Linked DNA regions of Lacibacter sediminis. The protein of the gene in region 2 interacts with the protein of the main gene of each other region in a pairwise test. Links are inferred from orthologs where the notes say so. Each region holds a gene or a part of one and is shown on either strand. Other genes may lie near its edges. The genes, in order: ruvC and ruvA.

Region 1 (16,717 bases), 3.4 Mb from region 2 along the record:
CTGAAGCAAAGTAATTATGCTGATAAATTGATGGGTGTGGATATAGGCGGTATTGAATTGAAACTTCGTAAAGAAGATGTGCCGGTGCTGACAAAACTGTTGGTTGAAAATAATATCAGTGTATTAGGTATTACTGCCAGGCATTCATTGGAAGACTATTTTTTAAAGATCACAACAGCGAATCAACATGTGGAGCCTTTTAAAAATTGAGTTGTTCAAAGTATTCAAACGTCCACGCACATACATTGCGTTTATTGCGGTGTGGGCAATTGTGTCGTTGATACAACTGGCCATTTATGTTGATGGAGCCAAGTACATGGATTTTGTGTTGAAAGATGTGAAAGACAATTTTGATGTGATCGGTAATCCGTTAAATGGATATTTTGTTTGCTTTGTAATTTTACAAACATTGCTCATACATGTGCCACTGCTCGTGGCATTGGTGAGCGCAGATATGATTGCGGGTGAAGCAAACATGGGAACGCTTCGTTTACTGATCACAAAACCGGTGAGCCGTACAAAACTGCTGATGAGTAAATTTCTTGCATCGGCTATCTATGCCATCATCCTGCTAATCTGGATCGCTGTACTCGGTTTGTTTTTGTCCATGGCCATATTCGGAACAGATGGGTTGATGAATGCAAAAAGTTACGAGATCATCATTTTAAACGGGAATGATATTTTCTGGCGTTATCTCTGTGCTTTTGGGTATGCAGCAATAGCGCTCATCACGGTATCATCACTTGGATTTTTCTTTTCCATATTTGCTGAGAATTCACTTGGACCAATTGTTGCAACCATGAGTGTGATCATTGTATTTACCATTCTTACCACACTGGATATTCCAATGTTTCAGAATGTAAAAGACTTTTTCTTTACCTCGCATATGATCGGTTGGAAAGGATTTTTTGAAATGAAAGTGGATGCAGATGGCATGTCTATTCCTGGCACTATTCGAAATTTACCTGCAGTTTTAAGAAGTGCAGGCATCCTTTTGTTACATATTTTCATCTTTACAGGGTCGGCTATCTATATTTTCAACCGGAAAGATGTCTTGAGTTGATAATAGACTGGTTAAAATTTAACGTTTAATGTTGTATTGATTATGAAGAGTAAATTTTATTTGATGCTGTTATTCAGTAAGATCGTCCTTGCGTCCTTTCTCTTGCTACCTACCTCATCAATAAAAGCGCAAACGGCAGATGAACTTCTCCGCAATGTAAAAGCAAAGATGGATAAGGTGAATGATTATATTGCTACAGGTAAAATGAAAACCGATGTAGTGTTCATCAAAGCACCGATTGCCAACATCAAATCGTACTTTAAGAAACCAAACAGATTCGCTATCAAACGTGATGGAGGTGTTTCTCTATTACCAAAAGGCGGCGTAAGTGTGAATGTAAGTTCGTTATTACTTACCGATAGTTATACAGCCATCGATGCCGGACCAGGAACCGTGGCAGGTACAGCAGTACGTATTATTAAACTTTTACCACTTAGTGAAACAAGTGATGTGGTGTTAACGACGATGTATATCGATGAAAAGAATTTACTCATTCGAAAATCAAGTACCACAACTAAAGAGAATGGCACTTATGATATGGAAATGCAGTTTGGCAAATATGCTGAGTGGGGGCTGCCTGATAAAGTGATCTTCTCATTCAATACAAAAGATTATAAACTTCCGAAAGGTATTACGTTGGAGTATGATGATGGCAGTAAAAAACCGGAATTGCCAAAAAATAAAAAAGGAAAAGTAGAGATCAGCTACAGTTCTTATGTCATCAACAAAGGTGTAACAGATGCAATGCTTAAATAAAAAGGCAACGCTGTTGTGCCTTGCCTTTATCTTGTTTCTTGTACCTTGAATCTTGTCCCTTAATTCTTTATTCTTCCTCAATCTTCTCATCTACTGCTCTTGCCAGCATAGCCGCACTCATTTTGCGTAGAGGATTTTTGCGTGCATCAGCATAACCGTTGCGGCTTCTGAAAATATCAATAGCCATAAACAATGCTGCTCTTATTGATGACTCATCAGCTTTACCTTTTCCTGCAATATCAAATGCAGTTCCATGATCGGGACTAGTGCGTATGCCCTGCAAACCAGCAGTGTAGTTTACACCTTCACCAATAGCAAGTGATTTAAAAGGGATCAATCCCTGGTCGTGATACATGGCAAGAACTGCATCAAATTTTTCATGCTGTCCACGTGCAAAAAAAGCATCCGAACTGTAAGGTCCAAAACAAAACACATCGCTTTGTTTCGCTTCTTTAATGGCAGGTTTAATAATTTCTTCTTCTTCTTTACCAATCAACCCTTCATCGCCAGCGTGTGGATTTAATCCAAGCACTGCGATCTTTGGTTTATCAATGCCAAAATCTTTTTTCAGCGATTGGTTCATCAGCTTCAGTTTACTTACAATGGCTTCTCTTGTAATATGCTGGGCAACTTCAGCCACAGGAATATGTTCTGTTACCAATGCCACTTTAATATTTTCGGCTACCATAAACATCACCACATCATTTGCTTCAAACGCAGCTTTCAAATAAGGTGTGTGACCGGTGTATGGGAAAGCTTCCGACTGTACATTTTTTTTATGGATAGGAGCGGTTACCAAAGCATCGATCTGCTTTTCTTTCAAAGCCTTTACAGCTTCGGTGAGAGAAATAATTGCATAGCTGCCGCCAACATCTGTTAATTGCCCCGGAGTAATGCTCACTTCATCTTCCCAGCAACTGAACACATTCACTGTTTTAGGGCTCAAACGCTGGAAATCCCTTACTGCCTGGTAATTGAAATTGCCATCGCTCACGGATTTTTTATAGAAATTGATGCTTTTGTTCGATGCAAAGACAACCGGTGTGCATAGCTCTGTAAGCCTGCTGTCAATCAGGGTTTTAATAATAATTTCGATGCCAATTCCGTTCAGGTCGCCACAGCTGAAGCCAATAACTGGTTTTTGTTCGGGTTGCGTCATAAAGTAAACTGTATTGCTTACAAATGTAGTGGATTGTTTGTTTTAGAAAGCCATTGCTAAGCGTTTGAAAAACAGGCTGTTTCAGCCATTGCAACTTTTCTGCGTGAATCAATTGCAGAATTTACGGTGTTTTCGTGGGAAAAAAAGGTGAGGTGCTAAGTGGAAATTCATGGCTGATTTTTAGGATATGAGTGCAGGCGTTTCTAATTTGTGTCAAAATCGTAATCCCCATGAAAACAATTATTATGGTTGCAGCGCTTGCGCTGTCTTTCAGCACATCACAGGCTAATGATTGCCTCGTTTCAAGCAAACCATTTATTGCAAAAGCAAAGCCAGTGGCTGCACAGGGTTTTGGATACTTCCGAATCCATCGTATAGCCAATGATGTTGCGCTTAACTGGTCAGTAACTAATCCCGGATCTGTTACACGTTTTTCAGTTGAACGTTCATTCGATGCAGGCTTCAGTTTTGCAGAAACGCTTGAAGAAGTTGAATGTTCTTCAGCTAATCCATCTTACAAATACAGGGACTGTACTACTTTTCCTGGCTATTTGTATTACAGGGTTGCAGCTCATTATGCAGATGGTTCTACAGAATATTCACCTGTGGAAATGATCCGCATTGTTAGCCGCAGAGGCTAAAATTATTGACAAGGCTGTATAGCGTTACAGTATACAGCCTTGTTTCATTTAAATCCGTTACTTATGAAACAACTTTTACTCAGTTTGTTTCTCGTCCTTGCCCTAACTAACCAAACATTAACTGCCCAGATTACAACAGCTCAGATTAAAGCAAGATTTGGTGTGGAGGCTGATTTGAGAAGCAATTTTTATAACGGCTTTTTGCAGGTTGGTAACGATGACTGGTTTAGCCAGAATAACATCGTTGGATTAGGTGTAGGTGAATTTATAATTGATACAACCGGTGCTGCAGCAATATTGGCTGCATACAATTCTCAACCGGCTACAAGAAACTATCCCTTTTTCCGTAACATGCGTTACCCGCAGTTTCATGTGTTAAATGGAATGTTACTGATAGACGGTATTTTCATTCGTGACCATCACGGCGATGATTCAACAATCTTTGCATCTGGTAGTAATAAGAACGGGATGAACCCGAATACTTGGACAACACCTGTATCGCAGAGCGTGCCTGATAAGAATGAAATTCTTGATATGTTCATGCATGTACGTAGAGATGGAGACGGTACAGAAACAAACGATTCACTTTGGCTGTTTGGCGGAGTGTCTATTGAAAACACGACCGGTAACCGTTATTTTGATTTTGAAATGTACCAAACCGACATTTATTATGATAAACCCAATTTGAATTTCAAGGGCTATGGACCTGATGATGGTCATACTTCCTGGAAATTTGATGCATCGGGAAATATTTTAAGCGCAGGGGATATTATTCTAACGGCCGAGTACAGCAGTTCTAACCTAAGTATGGTTGAAGCAAGGATTTGGGTACATAAAGATGCCTTACTCATAACACCGACAGCTTTTAACTGGGCTGGTACATTTGATGGTGCCAGTGCAGGTGCAACATATGGCTATGCTGGCATTACACCCAAAACAGCCGGAGCTTTCTATAATGGTTTGCAAAGTGTGAACAGTACATGGGCAGGCCCATTTAAACTGGTATTGGGTAGCCAGACCGTTGTTGATACATACACGGCCAGACAGTTTATGGAATTCTCCGTAAACCTTAGCAAACTTGGTCTTGATCCATTGGTGAGAGAAGGTGATGTGTGTGGCTTACCATTCAGAAGAATATTAGTGAAATCAAGAGCATCTACTTCATTTACGGCAGAGTTGAAAGACTTCGTAGGGCCTTTCAGTTTTTTCCGTGCGCCAAGTGCTCAGATAGAAACTGATTTTCCTGTTCTTTGTCCGAGTGGTGTTGCCGAAGTGTATGTAACCAATCCATTAACAACATCAGTATATAACTGGACAACTATCGGTGGTAACATTGTCGGTCCGACATCAGGCGATCGTATTACCGCAAGTATGGCAGGTACTTATATTGTAAGCCAAACCTTAATGGATAGTTGCGGAACCGTTTATGCAACCGATACTGTTACCATTACACAATACGCCGCCTGTGAGGTGCTTGCGGGTAAACCTTATAACTTCAACGCAAAACTGCAAGGCAAATCAGGTATGATCAGTTGGAACAGTGATAGTGAAGAAGGGATTGCTTATTTCCAGGTAGAACGTAGTGCAAATGGTACTGATTACACTTCTGTAGGCAACCGAATTTCGCCCCGCAGCGGTGGTGCTTATTCTGAACTGGATGACCTTGTTAACTTCCGATCTACCGAAGTATTTTATCGATTAAAATATGTTGGCTCAGGCGGACAGGTATTTTATACAAACGCAATACGATTATTTATTCGCCGTAATAACGGGTTTGAATTAGTCGTGTCGCCTAACCCTGCAACTAATCTTTTCCGGATAAACTTTACATCGGATAGAAATCAAACAGCTGAGATCAATATTACAAACAGTGTTGGATCGGCTGTGTACAGGAGCATAGAGCAGGTAAACGTAGGCATAAATGAGTGGATGATCACTGAGCCTGCAAAATGGAGTCCTGGTCAATATGTAATTCAATGTAAAGTGGGGGATGAAATATTCAGGAAACGGATCATTGTTTCACATTAAATCAATTCAACTGCCCCCCGTTAAAATCGGGGGGCTTTTTTCTGCTACTTTTGCAGCGTGCAATACACGCTCAAAAAATCCTTAGGCCAGCACTTTCTAAAAGACGAATCAATTTCAAAAAGAATTGTGGAAGCTGTTATGGATGAACATCCGCAGCATTTGGTGGAAGTAGGTCCCGGTGCCGGTGCCATCACCAAATATTTTTTGCAATACCCTGATCTTGATTTTAAAGCTGTGGAACTCGATGCTGAAAAGATCACTTATCTCGAACATACATTTCCGGCGATCAAAGGAAAATTGCTGCATCAAAGTTTTTTGGATGCTGAATGTCCTTTTACGGAACGGTTTATGATAGTAGGTAACTTCCCTTACAATATTTCATCTCAGATCTTATTTAAAGTATTGGATTGGAAAGAACAGGTGGATTGTGTGGTAGGGATGTTTCAGAAAGAAGTGGCACAACGTGTTGCATCCAAACCGGGATCAAAAGCGTATGGTATATTGAGTATTTTGGTACAGGCTTATTTTGATGTGGAGTATTTGTTTGATGTGGATGAACAGGCATTTAATCCTCCGCCAAAAGTGAAGAGTGGTGTTATAAAGCTGAAACCGATCAAAGCAATTCCTTTGATGCAAAGTGAACAGAAGTTCAAATTGCTTGTTAAGACTGCCTTCAATCAACGGAGAAAAATGTTACGTAACGGCGTCAAAGGATTGTTTGATCCGGAAGAATTGAAAGATGAATTGTTCAATAAACGGGCAGAACAACTTTCGGTAGATGATTTTGCAGCGCTTACATTCAGGATGAGATAGATCAGCAGGTGGCCATTATAAAAAATTACAATCAACAGCAGAGAATAAAAAAGTGAAAGTTATCATTACAGCCAAGTGTCATGATTACCTGCAGGAAAAACTGCGGGAGGGAGGGTATGAAGTAATTTATGCGCCAACAATCACATACGAAGAGTTAGCACTTCAAATAGAAGATGTTGCAGGACTCGTGGTTTCAACACGGGTGAAAATTGATGCGGCTTTACTTGAGCATGCAAAAAAAATGATCTGGATTGGAAGACTTGGCAGCGGATTGGAATTGATTGATGTGCCTTTTGCCGAAAGCAAAGGCATCAAAGTATTAAGCAGCCCTGAAGGCAACTGTGATGCGGTGGGAGAACACACATTGGCTATGTTGCTGAACCTGATGAATAAGATCAGCCACAGTTTTGAAGAGGTAAAGCAACATCAATGGTTGCGTGATGAAAATCGTGGCGTTGAATTAAATGGAAAGACCGTTGGTATCATTGGCTTTGGGCATACGGGCCGTGCATTTGCAAAAAAACTTCGTGGATTTGATGTAACCATTCTTGCTCATGATAAATATCAATTCGAGTTTGGTGGCGAACAGGTAAAAGAAGCTTCTCTTGAACAGGTGCTTCGTTACAGCGATGTGATCAGTTTACATTTACCACTTACCAACGAAACCTATCATTATGCAGACACTGCTTTTTTTGAGGCAGCAAAACAACGTCCATTTTTTTTAAATACATCACGTGGTAAAGTGCATGGCACCGTTGCTATAACTGATGCATTGAAAAGAGGATTGATCGCAGGTGCCGGTTTAGATGTACAGGAGAATGAAAAACTTCAAACTTATACTGAAAGTGAGCAACAACAATTTGATTGGCTGGCTGCACAACCTAATGTGATCTTAACGCCGCATATTGCCGGTTACACACATGAAGCATTTTATAAAATGAGTAAAGTGCTGGCCGATAAATTAGGATTGCAGTAATCAGTTGACGATTTTTACCGGTACATCTATTCTCACTTTATCCCAACCAATACTGATCTTATTATTTCCCACAAAATATTGCAACCGCTCCAGGGGTTGTGCAAGTGCAACAGGTTTTACTTTTAAACGGATGACATCATCTTTCGCATCATAATCATCAGCAAGGTGCTGGTTATAATTCTTGTTGATTATAAAGATCCATTCTGTTTTTGAAGGAATGGTGAAAATGGCATAGGTACCTGCAGGAATGGTTTTATTACCAATGCGAAATGCTTTACTGATCTCAATGTTGGTGGCTGAATGTGCGCCGGTTACCCAAACTTCATCAAGCGGTACCACACCGCCCCAGATAATACGTCCACGAACACCTGGTGAATAGTAATTGATACGTACATTGGCCGTGCCTATTTTCCCTATAGCTGCTGATCGGATACTTTTTTTAGTAGTATCTTTTTTGGCGTTTGGGTTATAGTTGATGTTTTTTTCCTGGGTACGACCGGTAAATGCAGCAAAGCACAATACGAGTATGACAGCAATTTTTTTCATGAATAAGTTTGCCAAAAATAGGGAAAGCAGGAGGTTTATCTACATTACAGATTTTCAAATTATTATTCTAGCTCCGGCCAGCTGTTAAAGCTTTCCCATGGGGTTGATTAAAAGCAAACAACTGTTCCCTGTTTCAAAAAAAGGTTCTATTTTTGCTCTTTAACAAAACATGCAACGCTTCAAACTCAATTGAGGCGTTGTTATTTTTTTGTATAACCGTAAAGACAAGGAGGAACCATGAGCGTTCAATATGTTACTAAAGAAACACTGGAAAGATTGCAGGCCGAGTTACAACACATGCGTGGGGTAGAACGACCAGCTGCATCAAGAGCAATTGCAGAAGCACGTGAAAAAGGCGATTTGAAAGAGAATGCTGAATATGATGCAGCCAAGGAAGCGCAGGGTATGCTGGAGGCAAAGATCAGTCAGCTTGAAGGTGTGCTTGCCACTGCACGTGTGTTGGATGAAAGTACCATTGATACAAGTCGTGTTGCTATATTAACCAAAGTGACCATCACCAATTTAGCGACCAAGAAAAAACTTACTTACCAGATCGTAAGTGAACAGGAGGCTGATCTGAAAGCTGGTAAAATATCAGTTACATCACCTATAGGTAAAGGATTACTTGGCAAAGAAGTGGGCGAAGTGGCCGAGGTGCAGGTGCCTGCTGGTATTGTAAAATTTAAAGTAGAAGAGATCTTTGTTTAAAGAAGCTACTCGCTGCAAGCTTTGCGTGTTTGTATTGAAGTTTAATGATTAGCAAAGTGTAGAAGTTTTGGCGAGTGTCGAGAAGCGAGGGGCGTGAAGCTATAAGTCTTCTTTGTTTGTCACTACCTTTATCGGGATGAAATATGGATCATCATTGCAACGTGTCTTCTTTTATCTTCGTTCAAAATTAGTTGGCGGCATGAGTATTTTTTCAAAGATTATAGCAGGCGAAATACCATCGTATAAAATTGCAGAGAATGACCGTTTCTATGCTTTTCTTGATATTTTTCCATTGGCTGAAGGTCATACACTGGTTGTTCCTAAGAAAGAAGTAGATAAGATTTTTGATGTGGACGATGCTGATCTTGCTGAGCTCTTGCTTTTTGCAAAACCAATTGCCAAAGCAATAGAGGCTTCATTCAAATGCGATCGTGTAGGTATTGCAACCATTGGATTAGAAGTGCCGCATGCGCATTTGCACCTTGTGCCGATCAACAGTGCAGATGATCTCAATTTTACCAGACCAAAACTGAAGTTAACCGAAGAGCAAATGAAAGCTGCTCAACAAAAAATACTGCAACATTTAAATAAGCAATCAGCATGACCCAGGTACAGTACGATCAGTATGGCTATAAACGTAAGAAGGGAAAGAAAGCACCACGTCCGCAATTGATCACTATTCTTTGTGTGATTCTCTTTGCATGGGGGCTTGGTGAAATTGTATATTCCTATACCGGTAATACTGCCTTGAACAAAAGTGGTATTGACACATTGTATCCCGCAGTAAATGCATTAATGATGGTATTCAGTTTTGTTGCGCTGAGTGGCACATGGAGTATGGAAAAATGGGGCCCCATTAGTTTTGTTATTGTGGTAACACTGAAACTGGCGGTTGATCTTCTGTTCGGACACTTCAACCCGCTTTATCTACTGGCTTATGTTCCTGCTGCCATTTTCTTACTGGCACTTAAGAAAATGCGGAAGACAGATTAAGTGCTGATGAATTTATGATGTAGGATTTATGATGGCTGATTTATGATGACGATGCTTGAATCTTGTGTCTTGTTCCTTGTTCCTTCTTCCATGTGCCGTATCCCTTATTTGACTTTTACTCTTCCCGGATTCTGTTTAATAAAATCTTCCCAGCCTTTTACTTTCCCGGCTGTTTTCAACAAGGGTTTATTGGTTTGAAAGTGATGACAAAGAGCTACTGATAATGCATCAGTCGCATCAAAATATTTTGGTTTGGCTTTAAAGTCGAGGTAATGCTGAAGCATTTTCCAAACCTGTTCCTTATCGGCATTTCCATTTCCTGTTACAGCTTGTTTTACTTTCTTAGGCGAATATTCGGTAACTGATAAACCGGCATTCATGGCAGTAGCAATGGCTACACCTTGCGCTCTTCCCAATTTGAGCATACTCTGCACGTTTTTGCCAAAAAAAGGAGCTTCAATAGCAAAATCGGTAGGCTTATGCGTTTCAATCACCTCTTTCACTTTTTCGTGGATGAGTTGTAAACGGATGTACACGTCTTTGTGTTTGGTAAGTTTCAGCACATCCATTTCAATTAAATGCAGTTGCTGTTGGCGAACGCCAATCAAACCATAACCCATAATAACAGTACCGGGATCGATGCCTAAAATGATTTTCGAAAAACTTTGCAAGGAGCAGGTTAATTTTGACCAAAATAAACAGAAACTGAACAGGAAATTCAAAATCTTTATCAATTACTTTCTGGGCCCTATACTTTTTGTGTGGATTAGCATATCCTTATACAACCAAGTGAAGCAACAACCCGACTTACCACGGGCATGGCAGCAGATAAAACAGGCCTTTATTGGTAATGAAAGCTGGAAGTTGTGGTTATCTGTTTTATTGATGCCGGTTAATTGGGGCCTGGAAACATGGAAATGGTATTTGCTGGTGAATAAGTTTCAACCGTTATCGTTTCAAAAAGCATTTGAATCTGTGTTGAGTGGATTATCGCTGGCGGTGAATACGCCCAATCGTATTGGTGAATATGGCGGAAGAGTAGTGTACCTGAAGCCTGATTTCAGATTGAAAGGAGTGGCACTTACCCTTGTAACAAGTGTTGGACAGTTACTGATCACATTGGTTTGCGGCTTTATTGCCTTACTGATCCTGAAACCCCGGCTACACGATGTGCAGCTTGGTGGTACACATTTATCAGGCATATTGCTGCAGGTATTGACTTGGTCGGTATTATTTTTTATCGGGTTAACAGGACTCTTTTTTTTCAGAATACAGATGCTAGCGAAAGCACTGCAATGGATACCGGGTTTAAAAGAAAAGTTATCGTTTGCAAACGTGCTGGATGGCTTGCAAAACAGAACGTATCTTGTAATATTATTCTATTCGTTTTTACGTTTTGTAGTTTTTGCGTTACAGTATGTGTTGATATGGCAGGCACTGCAGGTTGATATTCCGTGGTGGGAGGGTTTCTGGAGTGTGGCACTGATCTTTTTGATCATGGCAATTGTACCGGGGTTCGCTATTGCTGATGTGGGTATCCGTGGAGCTGTGGCGCTTAGTATTGTGAGTGTGTTCAGTGCAAACAGTATTGCTGTTCTTGCAGGCACGGCTGGTATCTGGTTATTGAATCTTGTAGTACCGGCGTTGATCGGTAGTTTGTTGTTATTGACGATAAAAATATTTAAGGAACGATGAAGATCACTGCAATTCTGTTTTCAGTAGTACTGCTTTCATTTGCACCTGTTTCCACGCAACCGGAAACAAGTGACGAATTTTGCGCCAGCGTCCGGAATTTTGCCTGGCAAAATGGAGAGACCATCAACTACCAGGTGTATTACACATTAGCGGGTGTTTATGTAGCCGGTGGCAATGCCGATTTCCATATTAATCTTGAACGCTATAACGGGAAACCTGTTTATCATCTTATTGGAGAAGGGAAAACAACTTCATTCTTTGATGGTTTTTTTAAGGTGAGGGATAAGTATGAAAGTTTTATTGATACTTCTACTTTGCAACCTTACAAGTTTGTACGTAATATTTTAGAAGGCGATTTCAAGAAATTCGAAACAGTTACATTTAATCAACAGGGCAATACTGCCACATCGCAAGGTGGCACATTTAAAACGCCTGATTGTGTGCAGGATGTATTGAGTGCTATTTATTATTCCCGCAATATTGATTTCAACAAATACAAACCCGGCGACAGAATTCCGTTCAATATGTTTATTGATGATAAGACCTATGGTTTGTACATCCGCTATCTCGGTAAAGAAAAAGTAAAGACCAAGTATGGCAAGTTCAATGCTATCAAGTTTAAGCCGCTGCTGATCGAAGGAACTATTTTTAAAGGTGGTGAAAAGATGACGGTGTGGGTGAGTGATGACGCCAACCGTATACCCGTTCGTATTGAAAGCCCCATTTCAGTTGGCAGTATAAAAGTGGATATGATGGGCTACAAAAACACACGTCATAAGTTGACCGGGTTGATCAGCACGAGATAGTGCAGCCGGTAGTTGATAGTGGATAGTTGTGAGTGGCTATCCGATGTTGCTGAAACTTTGCCTCTTTGCGTAAAACTATTTTCTTAAATCTCATCCAGCCGAAACGACTCTTTCATTCGCACACCCTTTTCTGTTTGTTGCAAGCTGCAGCACTCGATCGTTGGATCATGTTCAAAGAATAAGATGTAATCGTTCTCTATAGCTTCTGTCAGGAAAGATTTTTTTTCGTTCAACGTAGTAAGCGGAAACATATCATACGCCATTACATATGGGATAGGAATATGTGCGGCAGCAGGTAACAGATCAGCCATGTACACAATGGTCTTGCCGTTGTAGTTGATCTGCGGCAACATCATACTTTCGGTATGACCATTTACAAAACGCACCGACATATTTTCATTAAATTCAGAAGAAGATAACTGATGAAACTGCGATTCACCCGGCAGAATAAATTTCAACTGCCCGCTTTCTTCAATCGGCAGAATATTTTCTTTTAAAAAGGAAGCTTTCTCTCGGTCATTTGGTTTTGTGGCCCATTCCCAATGTTGTTCATTGCTCCAGAATGTTGCATTCTTAAACGCAGGCACTAATTTATCTCCATCACGTTTTATAGAACCACCACAATGATCGAAATGCAGATGCGTAAGAAACACATCTGTGATATCATCTTTACTGAAACCATGTTTGGCCAACGACTTATCTAACGTATCATCACCATGCAAATAATAATGACCAAGGAATTTTTCGTCCTGTTTATCACCAATGCCATTATCAATTAAGATCAACCTGTTGCCATCTTCTATCAGTAAACAACGCATGGCCCAGCTGCAGAGATTATTTTCATCAGCAGGATTCAGTTTGTTCCACATCACTTTCGGCACTACACCAAACATAGCACCACCATCTAATTTAAAATTACCCGTATTGATCGAATAGAGTTTCATAACAGCTTTGTTTGTTCTTTCCTTTGTGTATACAAGGTATGTAAGAGAAACAGCAGACCAAGCACAAAGAAAATGATGAGCACTAAAATGGAATTACGCATGTCTTTTGTGAGGCCTTCAATTATGCCGAAGGAGAACAGGCCAATGACAATTGCAAACTTTTCTGTTACATCATAAAAACTAAAGAACGATGCCGTGTCTTTTGTTTGAGGCATCAACTTGGCATAAGTAGCTCGGCTCAATGCCTGGATACCACCCATGACCAATCCAACAAACGAGGCCACAATATAAAAATGCATTTCAGTTTGAATATAGTAACCGCCAATACATGCACACACCCATAGCAACACGGTAAAGATGAGCACACGTATGTTGCCAAACTTTCCAGACAACCTCGACATAAGCAGTGCGCCAACAATTGCTACTACCTGCAGTAACACCGCTGTGATGATCAATTTTACATTTTCAAGATTCAGGATCTTAATACCAAAATCAATGGCAACGAGTAATACAGTTTGTACACCCATGCTGTAAAAAAAGAAAGCTGTTAAAAAGCGTTTCAGCACCGGCATTTTGATAACCTGTTTCCACACAAGTTGTAATTCATGAAACCCATTCACCAATACATGTTTCTTGAGTTTACGTTCGCTTTTATCACTGCGGTTCGGTAAACGGCTGAAAGGAATTTGTGCAAAGACAACCCACCAAACACCCACAAGCAGGAAAGTGATTTTTAATGGAAGTGATGGGTCTTCTTTCATAAATACTACCAATGCAAAACCAACCATCTGCAATAACACACTGCCGATATAGCCCATGGTAAATCCTTTTGCGCTGATGCGGTCCATATCTTCTTCCGCAGCAATTTCCGGGAGGTATGAATTATAAAATACCTGTGAGCCATAAAAGCCAATGCCTGCAAACATGAAGCACACCAAACCAAGCATCACATTGTTCTTATCAAAGAAGAACATGAGCGAACAACTGATTGCGCCTAAATAGCAGAAGAAACGCATGAAGTTCTTCTTATTCCCTTTGTAATCGGCAATAGATGAAAGAATAGGCGATAGTAATGCGATCAGTAAAAAACCAGTTGCTAACACGTAATCTTTCAATTCTGTATTCACAAAATTTCTACCGAACAACTTGATACCGTCGGGGAAATTTTTGATGCCTGTTACAGCGGCATAATAAGCAGGAAAGAAAGTGGTGGTGATCACCAGGTTGTAAACACTGTTGGCCCAATCGTACATGGCCCAGCCGTTTACAATTTTTTTTGAAGCAGTCTGCATACAGATGGTTTTTGGTTGGCAGGAAAGACTGCCTGTATGAAAATAGGATAATTAAACGAAATGCTATTTCAGGTAGCCCGTCATAAACAGGATGAGCAGGATAATGCCCGCAATAATTCGGTACCAGCCAAACAAACGGAATCCATGCTTCTGTAAAAAGCCGATAAAGAATTTAATGGCCAGCATCGCCACCACAAAAGCAACTACGTTACCAATAATAAAAGCCTGTGTGTATTGAGTTGAAGAAAGAATAAGATCATAACCCTTTACATCAACACCATTTTCATTCCAGTCTTTCAGGAATAACGAATAGCCTGTTGCTGCTGCCATGGTTGGCACTGCAAGAAAGAAAGAGAATTCAGCAGCCAACGGTCGTGTAAGTTTTTGCTGCATACCACCGATGATGCTGGCAGCACTACGACTTACACCCGGTATCATCGCCACACATTGCCACAAACCAATCATGAATGCTTTGCCAAATGAGATTTCTTTTTCTTCGCTGATGGTATGTTGCTTAAACACATTATCAATGAACAACAAAATAATACCCCCAATCAATAATGTAATAGAAACTGTTAACGGACTTTCCAGCAGCTCATCTATCTGATCACTGAATAAAAAACCAAGCAGCAATGCAGGTATTACTGCAACAATCAGTTTTGCATAAAACTCCCAGCGTTTAAAATCGAAAAACTTTTTCCAATACAACACAACAACACTTAAGATGGCACCAAGCTGTATTGCAACAGTAAACAGTTTGGTGAAATTATCAGCAGGTACATTCATTAGCCGCTCAGCAAGGATCATGTGGCCGGTGGAAGAAACAGGAAGATATTCCGTTAAACCTTCCACAATGGCAATGATGATGGATTCAATTGTATTCACACAACTAATTTGAAAATTTGAAAATGAGGTTAAATTGAAAACGAAAAAGCCAATTCAAAAATTCGAAATCAATTTTCAAATTTTTGAATTGGCTCATCTTCAAATTATATTGCTTAGTCTTTTGGTTTTTTCATGATGGCATAGATCTCAATAATCAAACCACCAATGATGAGGAGCGGAGCCAAAGTAATACGACGGAAGCTGTACACTTCGTCTTTATTAAACACATTTGGATCGGCACTTTTGCCACCAATCATCAACAGAAAACCAAGAATGATCACGGCAGCACCAATGGCCATCCACTTGTAATTCTCTTTGGTAAAAATGGTTGCTATTTTTTTCTGGCTCATAGTCTTGTTTTGAGGGATGCAATATAAGGAAAAGCTGTTAGTCGATAGCCGATAGTCATTAGCCGGTAGTTTTTACTAGCCACTAACCACTATCGGCTAACGGCTTAATATAACTCGTCTAGTTTCATACGTAAATACTTCATCACACTGCGATGCGTGCTGTAAAGCGAAATGCCCACACCAATCGCAATAATGGAACCGAATAGAATGAGGTAGATCTTTGGATCACGCAGCGCCTTCATATCCGGAATATAGCTTTCAGCCCAGGTAATAACCGCCCAAATGGCTGCAATGGCAATGCCCGAACTGATGAGTCCATTGATAATCGCCCTAACATTCATGGGTTTTGCAATAAAGCCTCGGGTAGCGCCCACCATCTGCATGGTTTTAATCAGAAAACGGTTGCTGAACATGGCCAGTCGAATGGTGGTATCAATCGATACGATCACAATGGCGCTCAGCAAAATAGCCACGATCAGTAAAACAATACCCACTTTCTGTGCCCTATCGTTAAGCGTTGTTACCAGGGCTTCGGGGTATTGTACCTCGCTGATCACACCGGGGAAACGGGTCATCAGGTCGGCTGTAATTTTATCAAGACTGTCTTTCTGCACATAGTCCGACTTAGCATAAAAGTCAACACTTTCGGGCAAAGGATTTTCGTCGAGGATCTTATCCCAGCTCTCATTGCCGTCTTTATTATAAATTTCCTTCGCCATTTCTTTGTTGATGTAGGCCGAAGATTTTACGTAAGGCTGTGCTGCCACATATGAGGTTAAACTATCGATCGATTTTTTATTGGTCGTACTCAGCCATGCATGAAACTGTATGTTTTCACGCAGGGTGGTACCCACTTTCTGAAAATTTAAGAAGATCCATCCTAAAACACCGAGGATGAAGAGCACCAGTGCCACACCAATAATACTGTAGAGGTATGATGGTTTAGAACGTTTCATTGATGCTTTGTTCGGTTGTTGCGCCATGCCTTGTTGATTTAATGTAAGTTCTGTTGTGACTGTTTTATCACTTTGAAACAGTGACAAAAATAGCGTATTTAAGAGT
Region 2 (16,840 bases):
CTTCGAATAGTAATACTCATAATTAAATAGTTTCATTTTCGTCTGACGGTATAAGGGCCGTGCCGACGAAATTATTTTTTTCTTGTTGCTTTAAATGTTCCGTTAGGTTGAACAAAGTATAGTGCAGTTACTTCACCTGCATCATTCTTCTCAAACCGAACACTAAAACCTGAAACAATCTTTAAATTAAATACATCAGGCTTTACAGGAATTAATTCATAATCGGTTTGACCGGTTACAAAAGCAACCAATGTTTTTTCACCTTTTATATAAACTTTTACGAGCGTTGGCCCGGGTAATTCGTACTCGCCAACATATTTTTCAAGATCAGCTTTGCTGACATCAATTGTTTCTACTTTCTTTTTAAACTCAATATCTTTTACACCTGCCTGCAGTGGCAGTGAAAGTGATTCGATCTCTCCTTTGATATTAATATTGAATTGTCCTTTCATCGCATCATCTTCTCCTGCATCAACACCATCAGCCACAGGTATAAAGTTGAAATAGTTGAAATGATAATGTTTTACTTTAAACGTGAGCGCATTATACTTTGCAACGAGTGAATCTTTTTGTTGCTCGATCGTTAATGTACCATAACCTTCATTGGTAAATGTTCCGGCATAATCGGTGATAGCATGTGTAGGCCTTGTACCCATCTTGCGTTGCGTACTGTCAGCTTTCAGTTTTTCTTTCGCTGCTGCTTTTGCTTTATCAACGGCTGTTTTTTGCGTGCGGTGCCAGTCTTTATATTTCAATCCAAGTAATTTATCCGCAATTGTATTGCGGATAATACCCGGGATTGGTGAGCCGTTTTGATTCACTGATACAAAAATGCCAATGCTGTCAGTTGGGAAAAAAGAAGTGCTGCTGCTGAAGCCATCAATATTACCGCCATGCTCTACACGATAATGACCACGATAGTTTGCAAGAAACCACGCAAAGCCGTAATTACTGAGGAATACATCGGGTTGCTCTTTGGTAGGCAATCCCGCACCTGTCACCATTTGTGAACTGATCGCTTGATTGTAATAAGCAGCCGGAAGAATTTCTTTACCATTGAATTTGCCTCCGTTCACCCACATCATTACCCAGTTGGCCATATCTTTTGCATTGGAGTTGATGGAACCCGCAGGTCCGATTCCATCGATGTTCATAAATTTCATTTTTGTTATTGCTCCATCTTTCTCATTGTAACCAAATGAATAATCAGGAGATTTAACATGGTCGTTCATAGATGTGTTGGACGCCGTCATGTTCAATGGCGTGAAGAGATGTTCTCTCACTAGTACATCCCAACTCTTACCACTTAATTTTTCTGCCAATACACCTTGCGCCAGAAACATAAAGTTATTGTACTGCCATGCTCTCCGCAACGGAGCCGTTTTTTCAAAATAGCGGATGATGTAGATCAGGCTGTCTCTCTTAGTACGTGAACCATACCATGCAAGATCGTGTCGTGGCAAACCGGTACGGTGGCTCATCATATCTCTTGCAGTTACATGATTGTTCAATTCATCATCAATAAAACGTAGCTCAGGTAAGTATTGCGTAACGGGTTTATCCAGATCAAGCTTGCCTTCTTTCATCGGAAAAGCCAGTAGTGATGAAGTGAATGCTTTTGTACAACTGCCAATGGCAAACAATGTGTTTTCAGTAACCGGCACTTTGTTTTCGTAATCCTTATACCCAAAACCTCTTGTCATGATCACTTTGTTCTTTTCCACTACAGCAACGGTTACACCAGCTGCACTCCATTCTTTTAAAATGCGGTTGATGAATGTGTCAAGACCGGCTAAACGTTTCTCGGTTGTTTGTGCGTTTGCTGATTGCAACAGTATTACTGCAATGCAGAGAAAGAACATTTTTTTCATGTAGCGATGTTTTGGTTTGTATTTCGTCGGTACGGTTATTAAACCGTCAGACGAATTTTATATAGACAGTAATGCCTGTTCAAAATCATTGATCAGATCTTTCACATCTTCAATGCCAGCTGAAATACGCAACAGGTTATCAGGTGTTGGTGAAAGATCGCCTTCAATTGATTTACGGTGCTCAATTAAACTCTCTACGCCACCCAAACTTGTTGCGTGTGTAAACAACTGTAACTTATCTGCCAGTTGCAATGCTGTTGCACGGTCGCCTTTTACAAGAATGGAAAGCATGCCGCCAAATCCGTTTGTCATTTGTCGTGCCGCTACTTCATGTTGCGGATGCGATGTAAGACCCGGATATAGTACACGGTCAATTTTTGGATGTGCTTCAAGATAAGCAGCCAGTTGCATTGCATTGTTTGAATGAATAGGCATACGTGCAACAAAAGTGGTAAGACTTCTGCATAGTAACCAGCAATCATACGGCGAAGGAACAGCGCCACCTAGTTTCTGGCAGGCTTTTATAAATTCATAGCGTTGATTATTCTCTCCAAATATTAACGCACCTCCTAAAATGTCACTGTGTCCGCCAAGATATTTTGTAGTTGAATGCAAAACAATATCAATACCAAATTCAATTGGTTTTGTATAGTAGGGAGTGGCCCATGTATTGTCAGTAACCGTAAAGCAGTTATGCTCTTTTGCAATGGCCGCTACAGCAGCAAGATCGGTCACCTTGATCAATGGATTCGAAGGCGTTTCGGTCCACACCAGTTTTGTATTGGGCTGAATAGCTTTTCGCAACGCATCAAGATCAGTCATATCAACTAACGTGTACGATAAACCGAAACCGGAGAACATGGTATCAAGAATAGTACGGATTGAGAAATAGGTATCATCCGGTAAAACAATATGGTCACCTGTTTTTAAACTTTGAAATACGACAGTTGCTGCAGCAAGTCCCGATGCAAAACTTACACAACCCGCACCGTTTTCCATCTTTGCCAGTTTTTGTTCGAGTGAGTGACGGTTGGGGTTATCGTATCTTGAATAAAAGAAACCACCGGGATAACTGATGCCATCTTGGCCACGTTCGAATGTGGTCGACAAAATAATGGGCGACATTACCGCTCCGCTTCCATCTTTAATATTGTCTTCGTGTATGATGCGTGTTGAAAATTCCATTTGCCGCTGTGTTTGTATTACGTGGATAAATGTACGTAATCTGTGCTTTGCGATTTGACATGCAGATGATATATTCATTAATTTGAGCTGCAAAATCATATAGATATGAAAGAATTACTTTCAGCCTATGCTGCATATAACCGTTGGGCTTATCAAACGCTTACTGATACGATCCTTAAAATGGATGAGCAACTGCACCAACAGATCGTGAAAAGCAGTTTCCCGAATTTGTATGCAACAGTTCTCCATTTATGGGATGCAGAAAGTATCTGGTGGCAACGGATGGAAGGCCATCAGCAAATGGTGATACCCAGTAAGCAATTCAATCCATCAATGAAAGAAGCAGTAAACGGTTTGCTGCAACAGGCAGGTGATTGGGAGCGTTTTGTGAATAATGCTACGCAAGAAAATCTGCAACGTGAATTTTATTACAAAAATATGAAAGGTGATTCGTTCCGATCAGCAGTTTGGCAGGTGCTGCACCATCTGTTTAATCATGGCACCTATCACCGTGGGCAACTGGTTACCATGATGCGGGAGTTAGGAGTTACAGAAATTCCTTCAACAGATTTTATTCATTGGTACCGCACCCGTGTCTAACAGTTAGAGGCCGCTTATAACAAACCTTGCAAAGCAGCATTCGTGATAACCTGATCAATAAATGCTTTTGCTTTTTCTTCTTTTATTGCTGCATACTGTTTTCTGTCCTGGTTAGCTTCCGCTGCAAGCGAAAGTTTCAGTTGCTGGTATTCGTTTCTTGTCTCTTCATTTGTTCGCAAATAATTTCTGAACAAAAGATGCCGCTTTAATTCTTCACTATGAACAGGGCAAACGTAGAGGTGGTGAACAATGCTATCCAGTACTGCATGCTTGGGTAATGCGTCGTTTCGTTTAAAAACATCTCTGTCTGTTATCCCTTGGTTGCCGTTATGGCAATATCCAATACGTTCTAACCTTGTTTTGATTTCGCCGAAACTTACTGAATTTGCAAAAACAAGGTCGATATCAATGATGGGCTTGGCTGCTAAGCCGGGAACAGCAGTGCTGCCAATATGTTCAATTGTTACGGGCAGTTGTTGCAATGCTTCTTGCAGTATTATTTTTATTGTTTGAAAGTCGTGAACCCAGATTGTTGTGTATTCGCTTAACAGCATTGGTTGTAGATGCTTTATTACTTATGCTCCGAATTGCCTTAAATGATGATCGGCATGTTTATAAGCAAACAATCCTACTTGGTCTTTTGTCATTAAACCAAAGAAAGGATGAATGAAGTTGGCATTATTGTAAACAGCAAATTGCTCAATATTACTGATCCATTCTTTTTTATGCAGGTCAATGTCGCAATTTTGCCCAGTGGTTTTCAGCAATTGACTTGTTGGCGAGTTTCTTCCAAATCCACGATCATCTTTCAGTACTTTCTTCAGCATCATTGGTCCCAACAGGCGTCCAATAAAGACACGCTTTATAAAGAGCTTCCCAAAAAACATCTCATCACACAGAATGCAGTGCTTCAACATTTGAGATACTGTCATTTTGCCCCATTGAGCATTGTTCTGCAGTGTTAAAGAATTGATCCGGCTTACTAATTCATCTCTTACTGCGGCATCAAAAACTGTTTTCATTTTGATCGTTTAATTCGGTTGGCACCAACTTTTCGGGAGATGCTAAACTAAAACTTAATTTTTAAGTAGGGTAATGTTGTGATGACTGGCAGTGTACTTGCTTCCCTGCACTTAAAATTGTATGTTTATTCAATGAAGGGCGGGTTCTTTTTATCAGTCATTGTAATTGTGTGGGTTTTAGTTTTGCAGATTGCCTGCAAGCCGGAATATTCCTGCGAAAATTGCAAAGGAGAGAACCTACCACCGATAGCGAAAGCAGGGGCTGATAAGACAATCAAATTACCTAACGACAGCACTTTGCTTGATGGAAGTGCTTCTACTGATCCGGATGGAAGAATAACAGAATGGTCATGGAAAAAAGTCGCTGGCCCAGCTTCTTATGCAATAAAAGACTCAGCGAAAAGTGTAACTCCAGTCAAAAAGCTGGTGCCCGGTGTGTATAGTTTTGAATTAAAAGTGATGGACAACGAAGGCCTGTTTGCCAAAGACACAGTTAAAATTTTTGTAGACAGTGCAACAGCACCTAACAGACCTCCTGTCGCAAGAGCCGGGCAAGATCAAACTATAACTTTGCCTGTAAACAAGGCATTGCTTGATGGAAGCGGTTCAACAGATCCTGACAATAACATAATCGGTTATGCCTGGAGAAAAATTTCAGGACCACCCAATTCTGTTTTTTCAGATCCTGTTGCAATCAAAGCAGAAGCATTAGACCTCACAAATGGTGTTTACCTCTTTGAGTTGACTGTTACTGATGCAGGCGGATTGTTTTCCACAGATACGATGCGGGTAACGGTGAACATCTCACCTAATAGATCTCCCATAGCGGAAGCGGGCAATGATATCACAATCACCTATAATCTGCAAACCTGCAGTATGGATCCATCTTCTATTACATTAGATGGGAAAATGTCGAGAGATCCTGATGGTACCATTTTTTCTTATCAATGGTCTTTAGTAGTTGCAGAAAGCTTTACGGCTTTAATAAGTAATCCTGCTGCATCAACTACAACAGTTACAGGTCTCGTGCCGGGTTCGTATGGGTTTAGATTAAGAGTTACTGATAATGATGGTGCTATTGATGATGATACAATTGTCGTAAATACGGTGTATAGTAACAGACCGTTGGTTAATGCACGACTTATTCCAATGGGATTATTGGGCGATCCAAGAATAGTAAGCGTAGTGGCTGCGGTTGGAACTAAAATATTGTTTGCAGGCGGAACGCCAGTTCCAAATGGACCCGGCCCTAACAAATTTTCATCCACTGTTAATATTTATGATATAGCAACAAACTCATGGAGCGCTGCAAACCTGAGCCAGGCAAGATCTGGGATGACAGTTGCTGCAATGGGAACTAAAGTATTTTTTGCCGGAGGCACAGGTATTCTTCCTTCGGGTAGTGTTGGGTTAACATCACGTATTGATGTTTATGATGCTGTAGCAGACACCTGGTCAACAATGGAAATGCCTCATGCAGATGGACTATTAACTTCACTGGTTTCCGGAAATAAGCTGGTAATAGTTGGGGGTAGTTTCGCTGATATCTATGATGCCGGAAGTAAAAGATGGACAACAACCAACTTCGGTCAGCCACGCTATTTAATTACCGCAAACAATGTAAAAGGCAAATTATATTTTGCAGGAGGTGTTACAAGCAAATCAACATTAACTCCAACTTCGAGAATAGATATTTATGATCCTGCAACTGATTCGTGGTCTGTTTCTCAATTAAGTAAGCCTAAATATGGAATGTCTGGTTTGCTTGCAAGAAATTTGATTTGGGCTGGAGGTATAGTAGCCGGAAAAACATCAAATGAAGTGGAGATGTATGATGCGTTTTCCAATTCCACTTCGTTTTCCTGTTTGTTTCAACCTAATTCTTTTTCTGCATTTAGTTCCGGCACGTTAAATGGCAAAGCCTTCTTTTTTGTGGCGAATGGCAAAGCAAAAAACAAGTTCGACATCTATGATCCAATTACAGATACATGGTCAATAGGAGTATTGGATCAATCAATAACTGCACCGATGATTATTTCAGCAAATGGAAGTGTTTTCCTGATCAGTACTGCTGGAAGTAACGATGTTTATCACAGGCAGGTGTGGAAACTGGAGTTTTAATTTTTATTGAGTTGCTGCAAAAAATGAATCTGTCAAATAAAAAAAGCGGCTGCTTCCACAACCGCTTTTCTCTTTATAACTTCTTTTCTTTTTTAATGCTTAACTCTTTGATCCATCATATGCCCACTTGATCCAAGTAGCACCCCATGTAAAACCTCCGCCAAATGCAGCAAGCACAACGTTGTCACCTTTCTTTAATTGATTTTCCCACTCCCACAAACAAAGAGGAATAGTACCTGCAGTAGTGTTACCAAATTTTTCAATGTTGATCATTACTTTTTCTTTCGGCAAACCCATACGGTTGGCGGTTGCATCAATGATGCGAAGGTTGGCTTGGTGTGGCACTAGCCAGGCAATATCATCACCTGTTAAATTGTTACGCTCTAATAATTCGGCACTCACATCAGCCATGCCTTTTACTGCGAATTTAAAAACGGTTTGTCCTTCCTGGTAAGCAAAGTGCTCACGGTTGGCAACGGTTTCCATTGATGCAGGGCGCAAACTACCACCGGCTTTCATGTTCAGGAAATTTCTACCAGCACCATCGCTTTTTAAAATACTGTCTTGCACACCGTAACCTTCCTCATTTGGTTCGAGCAAGACACAGGCTGCACCATCACCAAATATCACACAGGTGTTACGATCGGTATAATCGATAATAGCACTCATTTTATCAGCACCAACAACCACTACTTTTTTGTAGCGGCCGCTTTCAATATAAGTAGCGCCGGTTGTGAGTGAAAAAAGGAATCCGCTGCAGGCTGCACTCAGATCAAAACCCCATGCATTTACAGCACCGATCTTATCGCACACCACATTGGCAGTTGAAGGGAACACCATGTCAGGAGTAACGGTACCAACGATCATGCAATCAATTTCTGATGGTTCGATGCCACGCTTTTTGCATAGGTCGAGCACAGCAGGAACGATCATATCAGAAGTAGCAAGTCCTTCGCCTTTTAAAATTCTTCTTTCGGAAATACCGGTACGGGTGCGGATCCATTCGTCGTTGGTATCAACCATTTTCTCAAGATCAAAATTGGTAAGCCGGTCTTCAGGAACCCACCCGGCAACAGCTGTAATGGCTGCAGTGATTTTTTTGCTCATTTATGCTTTGTATTTAAGGAGATGCAGGCATAGGCCCGCTTTACAGGGTGCAAATATAAGACTTGCTTTGCAAGCAGTTGTTTGTGAACGGAAAGTACAGAGGGTTGCCTGCCTTTTGAAGATTGTGCGAATTCAATCTTTATCTCACTAAGGTTGACAACCCTTTCCAAAAAACTCTATTTTCGTTTCATGTTTGCATACCTCAAAGGAGCGTTTACCCTCAAGACCCCAACTGTTGTTCACATTGATGTTCATGGTGTTGGCTATGAAGTACAGGTGAGTCTGAACACTTATTCCAAAATTCAATCGCTGAACGAAGGCACATTATTTACCCACTTACTGGTGAGGGAAGATGCCCATATTCTGTATGGCTTCTTCGACAGGCATGAAAAGGACGTTTTCCTACACCTGCTCAGCGTAAGCGGGGTTGGGGCATCCACTGCCCGGATGATGCTTTCCTCCCTCCAGGCCGATGAAGTGGTGAGGGCCATTCTTTCAGGAAATGAAGGTCTTTTAGAGAGCGTAAAAGGTATCGGGAAAAAGACGGCTCAACGGATCGTTTTAGAGTTGCGTGACAAATTAGCAAAGAGTCCTGTGGAAGCGAATATTTCTACGCTGACTCACAATAGTTTAGAGCTTGATGCGTTAACAGCTATGACCGCTTTAGGCATAGCCCGAAATGCAGCAGAGTCAGCCATCAAAAAAGCCCGGCAAAACAGTACGGAGTTTACCGAGGTTCAGGAACTGATAAAGGCTGCATTGAAGTGCCTTTAGCCAATATCAAAACTTATTTGCTTATAGACCTTGACCCTGATGCAACGCACCATATCTGGAATTGCCCTCCTGACCATTGTACTGACCTGCTTCACATTGGTGAGTTACTGCGGTATTCCTTTGCCACAAACACCGTTGAGAGATACAACTCCTGGTTTACGTTTTCCATTGACCGATCGCAGAGGTGATGCTTTTACAGAACCAAACCGTAATACGTTTGATCTGCAACGCCCATCAAACATCAAAGATTCCATTGCATACGATCCGGCAACAAAAAGATATTATATCTACGAAAAGATCGGCCGCAGCTGGTATCGTAAACCCAGCTATCTCACTTTCGAAGAAATGCTGGCTTACAAAAGCAGACAGGATGAACGTGATTATTTTCAACGCAGGCTCAATACCACACTAAACCTCAACCGTAAAATACTTGATCCGAAACTACAGGTAAGACCGGGTTTCTTTAATCGTTTATTCAGCAACACCGGTATTCCAAAGGTAGAGATCCGTCCGCAGGGTGATGTTACATTAACTGCCGGTTATATCGGTCAGAATATCAAGAACCCAACCTTGCCTGAACGTGCAAGGAAGAATGGTGGTTTTGATTTTGATATGAATGCCAATTTTGGTTTGAATGCTAAGATCGGCGACAAACTTAATTTCCCTGTTACGTACAATACACTCGCCAACTTCCAGTTCGAAAATCAATTGAAGCTCGATTATGTTGGTAATACAGATGCTATTATCAAACGTATTGAAGCTGGTAATATTCAATTCCCCGCACGTGGTACTTTAATGCCGGGTGCATCTGCATTGTTTGGTTTGAAAACTGAACTTCAGTTTGGTAAGCTGTACGTGACGGCAGTATTAGCAAATCAAAATTCAAATCGTCAACAGGTGCAATTAGCAGGTGGTACCGGTTTGCAGCAGTTCCAGGTAAAGGCTGATGAATACGAAGAGAACCGTCACTTCTTACTCGCACAATATTTTAAGAAGAATTATAATAAAAACATGAAGAATATTCCGGCAGTTACAACACCGGTTCAAATTCTTCGTATGGAAGTATGGGTCACCAACCGCACAGGTTCAACAACTGAAAACAGGAATGTTGTTGCGTTGATGGATCTTGGTGAATCACAACCCAATAATCCGAATGTATTTTCACTCACATCATCTGATCTTCCGCAAAATGGTGCAAACGATCTTTACCAACGGATGGTGAATGATCCTGCAACAAGAGATGCAGCATTGATCACAAACCGTTTACAAAGTTTTGGTTTAACAGCCGTGCAGGATTTTGAACGCACATTTGCACGTAAGCTTCGTCCGGAAGAATATTATTTTAATCCACAGATCGGTTTTATTTCACTCAATACAATTCTGCAACCCGATGAAGTATTGGGTGTGGCTTTTCAATATGCCGTGAATGGCAAAGTGTACCAGGTGGGTGAATTTTCGAATGATGTTACACCTGATACAACTGCAAACAACAGTGGTACACAAAAAGTACTGTTCCTGAAAATGTTGAAGGCAACATCACAACGTCCGTTGTTACCGATCTGGGATTTGATGATGAAGAACGTTTACTCGGTTGGTTATGGTCAGCTGGAACGGAAAGATTTTAAACTCAATATTCTTTACCAGGAACCGGGTGGTGGTGAAAAAAGATACATTCCTGAAGGTGAAGAAAAAGGAAGACCAATCATTGAATTAGTAAATCTTGATCGACTCAATAATCAAAACGATCCGCAGCCCGATGGTGTATTTGATTATATTGAAGGATTTACCATCAACTCACAACTCAGCCGTGTTATCTTTCCTTTGCTTGAACCGTTTGGTAAAGACCTAGAATATATTTTCCGTGGTGTCGATTCAAATGAACTGCGACAGAAATATTTATTCTATCCTTTGTATGATTCAATTAAATGGGTTGCACAGCAATCGCCACAATTGAACCGCTATGTTTTCCGTGGTGCATCACGTAGTGCAGGTGGCGGTGGTGATATTCCATTAGGTGCATTCAATGTGCCACAGGGCTCAGTTACTGTTACAGCAGGTGGACAAACGTTAAGAGAGAATGTTGATTACACTGTTGATTATAATCTTGGTACGGTGAAGATCATCAACCAGGCAATTGTAAACTCAGGTGTGCCCATTAATGTAGGGTTTGAAAATAACGCTACGTTCGGTATGCAGAACCGAAACTTCATGGCACTGCGTTTAGACTACAAAGCCATCGAGCGTCAAAACAAACAACTGAATATTGGTGCAGCAGTGATGCGTTTAGGTGAGCGGCCTTTCTTCACCAAAATGAATTATGGTGATGATCCGATCCGCAATACCATGATCGGTGCAGATGTAAACTATCGCAGCGATTGGAAACGTATGACAAAGTGGTTAGATGGTTTGCCTTTTTATTCTACACGACAGCTTTCAAATATTAATGTATATGGTGAAGCTGCACAAATTATTCCAAGTACAGCCAAACAAATTCGTCCTGAGAAAGGCGGAGGTGGTTTAATTTATATTGATGACTTTGAAGGAACACGTAATGGTATTGATCTTCGTTTCCCTTTCATAGCATGGTCGCTTGCATCAACACCATTTAAAGCACAGGATCGTTTTGGTGTTGAACTATTTCCTGAAGCATCATTAAATGATGATCTGCAGTATGGCTACAACCGTGCAAAACTTGCCTGGTATAATATTGAACCGGTACTGCAACAACGTCGTGATCCAAACAATCCTTTAGGTGGTAACCTTACTGAGTTATCTGATCCCCGTGTGCGTTTTGTAAACAGGCAGGAAATATTTCCACAGGTAACACCTGATCTGGGTCAAAACCAATTGATCACATTCGATCTTGCTTTTTATCCAACACAAAGAGGTCCGTATAATTTTGATGCACGTAATGGTAGTATCAATCCTTCAAATGGTAAGTTATTAAATCCACGAAACAGGTGGGGTGGTATTATGCGTGCCATCGATCAGATCGATTTCGAAACAAACAATATTGAGTTTATTGAAATGTGGGTACAAGATCCATTCATCCTCAACCCAACAAGCACCGGTGGACAGATGTATTTCAACCTCGGTAATATTTCTGAAGATATCTTAAAAGATGGTCGCAGGTTTTATGAAAATGGATTGAGTACAACACAAACACCAGCACGTGAAGATTTCAGTAACTGGGCAAGAGTACCACGTAACCCCATCCAGATAGCACAGGCATTCAGCAATATTGTTGAAGAACGTCCGCAGCAGGATGTTGGTTTAGATGGAAGAGCAGATAGTGCAGAGGTTCGTGTATTCAGCAGTTTCTTAAGTCAATATCAAACAAATATTGGTGGCGGTGCTGCATACCAAGCATTACTCGCTGACCCAAGTACAGATAACTACAAACACTTCCGTGTTGATCAGCCTGATAACGCAAGTATCCTTAGCCGTTACAAAGATTTTAATAACCCACAGGGAAACAGCCCTGTAGCTAGCAACGACATTCAGTACACCTCTGCTGCAACTTTGTATCCTGATAACGAAGATCTCAACCGTGATAATACGTTGAATGAAGTGGAAGAATATTTCCAGTATCATCTAGAGTTACGTCCAAAAGATGATCCGTTGATGCAGGTGGGGCAGAATTATATTGCCGACAGAAGAGAAGTGGATATTAAACTGGCTGATGGTAATTCACGTAAAGAAACATGGTTCCTCTTCAGGATACCTGTTAAAGAATATGAGCAGAAGGTGGGAAATATTCCTGACTTTAAGTCGATCCGTTTCATGCGTATGTTCATGACGGGTTTTGATGATTCATTGGTTGTTCGTTTTGGTAAACTGGAACTGGTGCGTAACATGTGGCGCTCTTACCAATTCGATCTTGATACAACAGGACAATACAAACCGTTACAAAACCAAGGTCTTACTTCATTTAACGTTACAGCTGTTAACGTTGAAGAAAACGATAATCGTGTTCCGGTGAATTATGTGATTCCTCCCGGAATTGAACGTGTGCAGCAGTTAAGTAATAATGGTGTAAACCTGTTGCAGAACGAATCATCGCTTAGTGTGCAGGTTTGTGATCTGCAGGATGGTGACAGCCGTGCTGTATTTAAAACACTCAATCATGATCTGCGTCAATACAAACGTGTACGGATGTTCATGCACGCAGAATCAAGAGGTAAAACAGATAATTTGCAAGATGGCCAGGCAATTGCTGTGATCCGGTTTGGTACCGACTTCATCAATAACTATTATGAAGTGCGCATGCCGTTAAAAGTTACAAGGTGGGGAACATATCCCCGTCCCGGTAATGGACCAAACGATACGAGTGCGGTGTGGCCGGGCGCAAACCAATTTGATCTGAGTTTGGAAGAATTGGTACGTTTCAAACTGCGTCGTACCGGTGGCGTGAATTCTGTTTATTCAGAAGACAGAGGTAACGGTGTTCGTTGGGCTGTTATGGGTAATCCAAATCTTGGTGAAGTGAAAGGCTTCTTAGTTGGTGTGGAGAATAACCGTAACGATGCCAATTCAACTGTATGCGCTGAAGTGTGGGTGAATGAATTACGTTTAAGTGGTTTGGATGAGAAGGGTGGATGGGCAGGTACAGGTCGTGTAGATATTCAACTGGCCGATCTTGGAACAGTTTCTATTTCAGGTTCTGCACGCAGTGCAGGATTTGGTACCATTGAACAGCGAGTGAATGAACGTAGCCGTGAATTCTTCTATCAGTTTGATGTGGCTACCCAATTACAGCTGGGTAAATTATTACCAAAGAAATCTGGGCTTGAAATTCCGTTCTACGCCAGCTATTCACAAACAGTTATGAATCCTGAATATGATCCTTATGATCAGGATATAAAGTTCAAAGACAAATTAAAAACAGTAACGAATAAAGATTCGGTTAAGAATATTGCACAGGATTTTTCTGCCATCACTACGGTGAATGTAACCAACATGCGGAAAAATAAAACCAACGGGAAGCCTGCAAAAATTTATGATGTTTCGAATTTTGATGTGAGCTATTCTTATACGAAAACAGAAAAGCGTAATCCGCTCATTGAAAATGATGTGATCGAAAAACATTATGGTGGTCTTGGTTATAACTATGCCCCACAGCCGAAATTTATTGAGCCGTTTAAAAAACTCATCAAGTACCGCAGCCCGTGGTGGAATATTATTAAAGATTTCAACTTCAACTACAGACCAAGCCTGTTAAGTTTCCGTGCAGATATCAATCGCCAGTTTGGTGCGGTGCGTGCAAGAGAAGTAACGATTCCGGGTGTGGCTCCAAGTCCGTTTAAAATTCCGGAGACCTACGATAAGTATTTTGTGTTTGACCGTGTGTACAATATGCGTTGGGATCTCACACGTTCGATCAATATCGATTTCAGCGCAACCAACAATGCACGTGTGGATGAACCGTTTGGCCGCATCAATACAAAAGAGAAGAAAGACAGCATCCGCAAAAACCTGTTGAAAGGCGGGCGTAATACCATCTATCGTCAAACAGCTAACGCATCTTATAACTTGCCATTGGCAAAGATCCCTGCCTTGGATTGGACAACTGCACGATTCAATTATAATACAACGTACAATTGGATCGGTGCATCACGTTTAGCTGCGAACCTTGGTAACACGATTGAAAATTCACAGACGAGAGTGTTTACAGGTCAGCTTGATTTTGTTCGCTTGTATCAGAAATCAAAATTTTTGCGTGCACTTGAAACGGAGAAAGATCCGAATGCAAAACCAACACTTGCATCGCCTAATATTAAATTTAATCCAAAAGATACTGTTGGCAAGAGCAAGAAGTATGTGGCGAAATTATTCCGTCGGTTGAACAGGCTGGAAGCGAAGAAAGACAAGAGTCTCACATTTGAACCAAGTGGAGCTGCAAGATTCTTTGGTCAGATATTAACTTCAGTAAAAAGTATTAATCTTAATTACAACGAATCGTTTAACTCACGCCTGCCGGGTTATACTGACAGTACTCAATACCTCGGACAAAACTGGCGTTCAGGTGCACCGAGCTTTGGTTATATTTTTGGCAAACAACCTGATGACCGCTGGCTTGATGATGCAGCAAGAAAAGGTTGGGTTACACGTGATACCAATTTCAACTTCCTGTTTTCACAGAGTTACAGGCAGGAGCTGAAAGCTGAAGCAACTGTTGAACCGTTCCGGGATTTCACCATTGATTTTAACCTTACACGTTCGTTCAGCAAAAACTATTCGCAACTGTTTAAAGACACTACAGGTAACGGCACTTTCGGTCATTTGAGTCCGTTAGCAAGCGGTGGTTTCGATATCAGCTTTATTTCTTACCAAACGATGTTCAGGAAATTCTCGGCTACAACGCCTGGTCAATCGTTCCTGCAGTTTGAACAGAACAGGCAGATATTATCTGAACGTTTGGGTAAAGCAAATCCTTACAGCGGTAACCAGGTAAATCCTGATGGTTATTATAAAGGTTATGGTCGTTATGCGCAGGATGTTTTGGTGCCTGCGTTTATTGCAGCATACACCGACCAGGATCCATTGAAAGTTGGTTTGCTCGATCAGAAGAACCGTCGTGTGAATGATAATCCATTCAAACGTTATTTACCAAAACCAAACTGGCGGTTAACGTATAATGGCTTGTCGAGAATTCCGGGTCTCGATCAGATATTTACCAACTTCAGCATTACACATGGTTACAGCAGTAACCTGAGTATGAATAATTTTACTTCTGCTCTTTTATACGCTGATGATTTTGGATTGGGTTATCCATCGTTCATCGATACCATCTCGAACAACTTTGTTCCGTTCTTCATTGTACCTAACCTTACCATCAGTGAACGGTTCTCGCCGTTGATCGGTATTGATGTGCAGATGACCAATCAGCTCAACTTTAAAGTTGATTACGGCCGCAGTCGTACCATCAGTTTAAGTTTGATCGATTTCCAGGTGAGTGAAGTAAGAAGTGTTGAAATTACAGTTGGTGCAGGCTGGCGCAAACGTGGATTGAAACTTCCGTTTAAAGTGCCATTTACAAAGAACGATTCAAAAACATTATCAAATGATCTCAGCTTCCGTTTTGATATGACTTATCGTGATAATGCTACATCAAACAATATTCTTGATCAACGGAATACCATCCCAACTGGCGGACAGAAAATTCTCTCCATCAATCCATCGATCGATTATGTACTCAACAATCGTGTAAGATTGCGTTTGTTCTTTGAACAAACACGAGTGATCGGTTACATTGCTACACCACCACCGGTTGTCAATACAAGAGCTGGGTTGCAGATCAATATTAGTTTGGCACAATAAATCAGAAATTTTTTATAAAATAAGATGCCGTTGCGTTAGCAGCGGCATCTTATTTTCTGTCAGAATATTTTTTGTACTGTTGGTTTATGATAAAGATCAAAGCACATCGCTGTATGCAGGTGTTTTCTTAAAGACGCTGTGAGCAAAAGGACATAGCGGGAGAATTTTTACAGCTTTCTCTCTTGCAAATTCAACAGCTTTTGCTACTAATTGTTTGCCTGCACCTTTTCCTGCAAGCTTATCACTTACTTCGGTATGATCGATAATGAATTTGCTTTCGCCTGCCCATACGTATGTCATTTCTGCAAGGCGTTCGCCATCCTGTTCAATATAAAAAGCACCTTTCTTGCCGTCGTCTGATTGAAGTATTTCCATAAAGGCGATAAAATTAAGTAAAGTTATTATCAGAAATTACATTAGCATTAACGCAGTTGTTTTGCTTGTGTCTTGCTTTATCATCTGTGCAACGGGGAGGTCTGACGTGGGGTATTTAGTGCTTCGTATTTCGTACTTCCAACAATTGCTTCATCTTCCTTACTTTTGAACCCAAATCAATAATTATGAGTCATCAATTACTGAAAGGGAAAAAGGGCATCATCTTCGGTGCTTTGGATGAAAAGTCGATTGCCTGGAAAACGGCGTTGAAATGTTATGAAGAAGGTGCGCAGATCGTTTTGACCAATGCACCTGTTGCTTTGCGTATGGGCGAGATCAATAAACTGGCTGAAGCCTGTGGTAATGCGCCGGTGATTGGAGCTGATGTAACAAATATGGATGACCTCAAGAATCTCTTTGAAAAATCAATGGAGCATTTTGGTGGCAAGGTTGATTTTGTGCTGC

Evidence for each region.
Region 1: the proteins of ruvA (region 2) and ruvC interact in binary tests that used the Escherichia coli proteins (3 or more experiments, as listed by UniProt). The link is inferred for Lacibacter sediminis from one-to-one orthologs.

The regions. Positions count from the first base shown.
Region 1 is NZ_CP060007.1:4,321,074-4,337,790, reverse strand. The notes cover bases 8,572-11,437. They hold ruvC (crossover junction endodeoxyribonuclease RuvC), read right to left. Parts: upstream 10,355-11,437; coding sequence 9,788-10,354; downstream 8,572-9,787. Other genes in these bases: H4075_RS18420 (DUF3108 domain-containing protein), read left to right, coding at 11,375-11,437; H4075_RS18425 (lysylphosphatidylglycerol synthase domain-containing protein), read left to right, coding at 10,473-11,378; H4075_RS18435 (hypothetical protein), read left to right, coding at 9,291-9,683; H4075_RS18440 (HIT family protein), read left to right, coding at 8,890-9,294; greA (transcription elongation factor GreA), read left to right, coding at 8,572-8,690. Outside these bases: H4075_RS18490 (ABC transporter ATP-binding protein), read left to right, coding at 1-210; H4075_RS18485 (ABC transporter permease), read left to right, coding at 188-1,063; H4075_RS18480 (LolA family protein), read left to right, coding at 1,106-1,819; 4-hydroxythreonine-4-phosphate dehydrogenase PdxA, read right to left, coding at 1,887-2,978; H4075_RS18470 (hypothetical protein), read left to right, coding at 3,209-3,619; H4075_RS18465 (T9SS type A sorting domain-containing protein), read left to right, coding at 3,683-5,647; 16S rRNA (adenine(1518)-N(6)/adenine(1519)-N(6))-dimethyltransferase RsmA, read left to right, coding at 5,705-6,460; H4075_RS18455 (NAD(P)-dependent oxidoreductase), read left to right, coding at 6,513-7,436; H4075_RS18450 (DUF2911 domain-containing protein), read right to left, coding at 7,437-7,982; more of greA, read left to right, coding at 8,220-8,571; more of H4075_RS18420, read left to right, coding at 11,438-12,184; H4075_RS18415 (MBL fold metallo-hydrolase), read right to left, coding at 12,268-13,128; H4075_RS18410 (MFS transporter), read right to left, coding at 13,125-14,420; H4075_RS18405 (undecaprenyl-diphosphate phosphatase), read right to left, coding at 14,484-15,305; H4075_RS18400 (DUF3098 domain-containing protein), read right to left, coding at 15,419-15,655; H4075_RS18395 (cell division protein FtsX), read right to left, coding at 15,760-16,698.
Region 2 is NZ_CP060007.1:925,231-942,070, forward strand. The notes cover bases 6,899-9,887. They hold ruvA (Holliday junction branch migration protein RuvA), read left to right. Parts: upstream 6,899-8,095; coding sequence 8,096-8,680; downstream 8,681-9,887. Other genes in these bases: H4075_RS04125 (beta-ketoacyl-ACP synthase III), read right to left, coding at 6,899-7,906; sov (T9SS outer membrane translocon Sov/SprA), read left to right, coding at 8,720-9,887. Outside these bases: H4075_RS04090 (GNAT family N-acetyltransferase), read right to left, coding at 1-20; H4075_RS04095 (serine hydrolase), read right to left, coding at 72-1,871; H4075_RS04100 (trans-sulfuration enzyme family protein), read right to left, coding at 1,929-3,056; H4075_RS04105 (DinB family protein), read left to right, coding at 3,162-3,656; H4075_RS04110 (GrpB family protein), read right to left, coding at 3,671-4,210; H4075_RS04115 (DUF1569 domain-containing protein), read right to left, coding at 4,232-4,678; H4075_RS04120 (Kelch repeat-containing protein), read left to right, coding at 4,811-6,799; more of sov, read left to right, coding at 9,888-16,000; H4075_RS04140 (GNAT family N-acetyltransferase), read right to left, coding at 16,097-16,375; H4075_RS04145 (enoyl-ACP reductase FabI), read left to right, coding at 16,561-16,840. UniProt on the Escherichia coli protein: The RuvA-RuvB-RuvC complex processes Holliday junction (HJ) DNA during genetic recombination and DNA repair.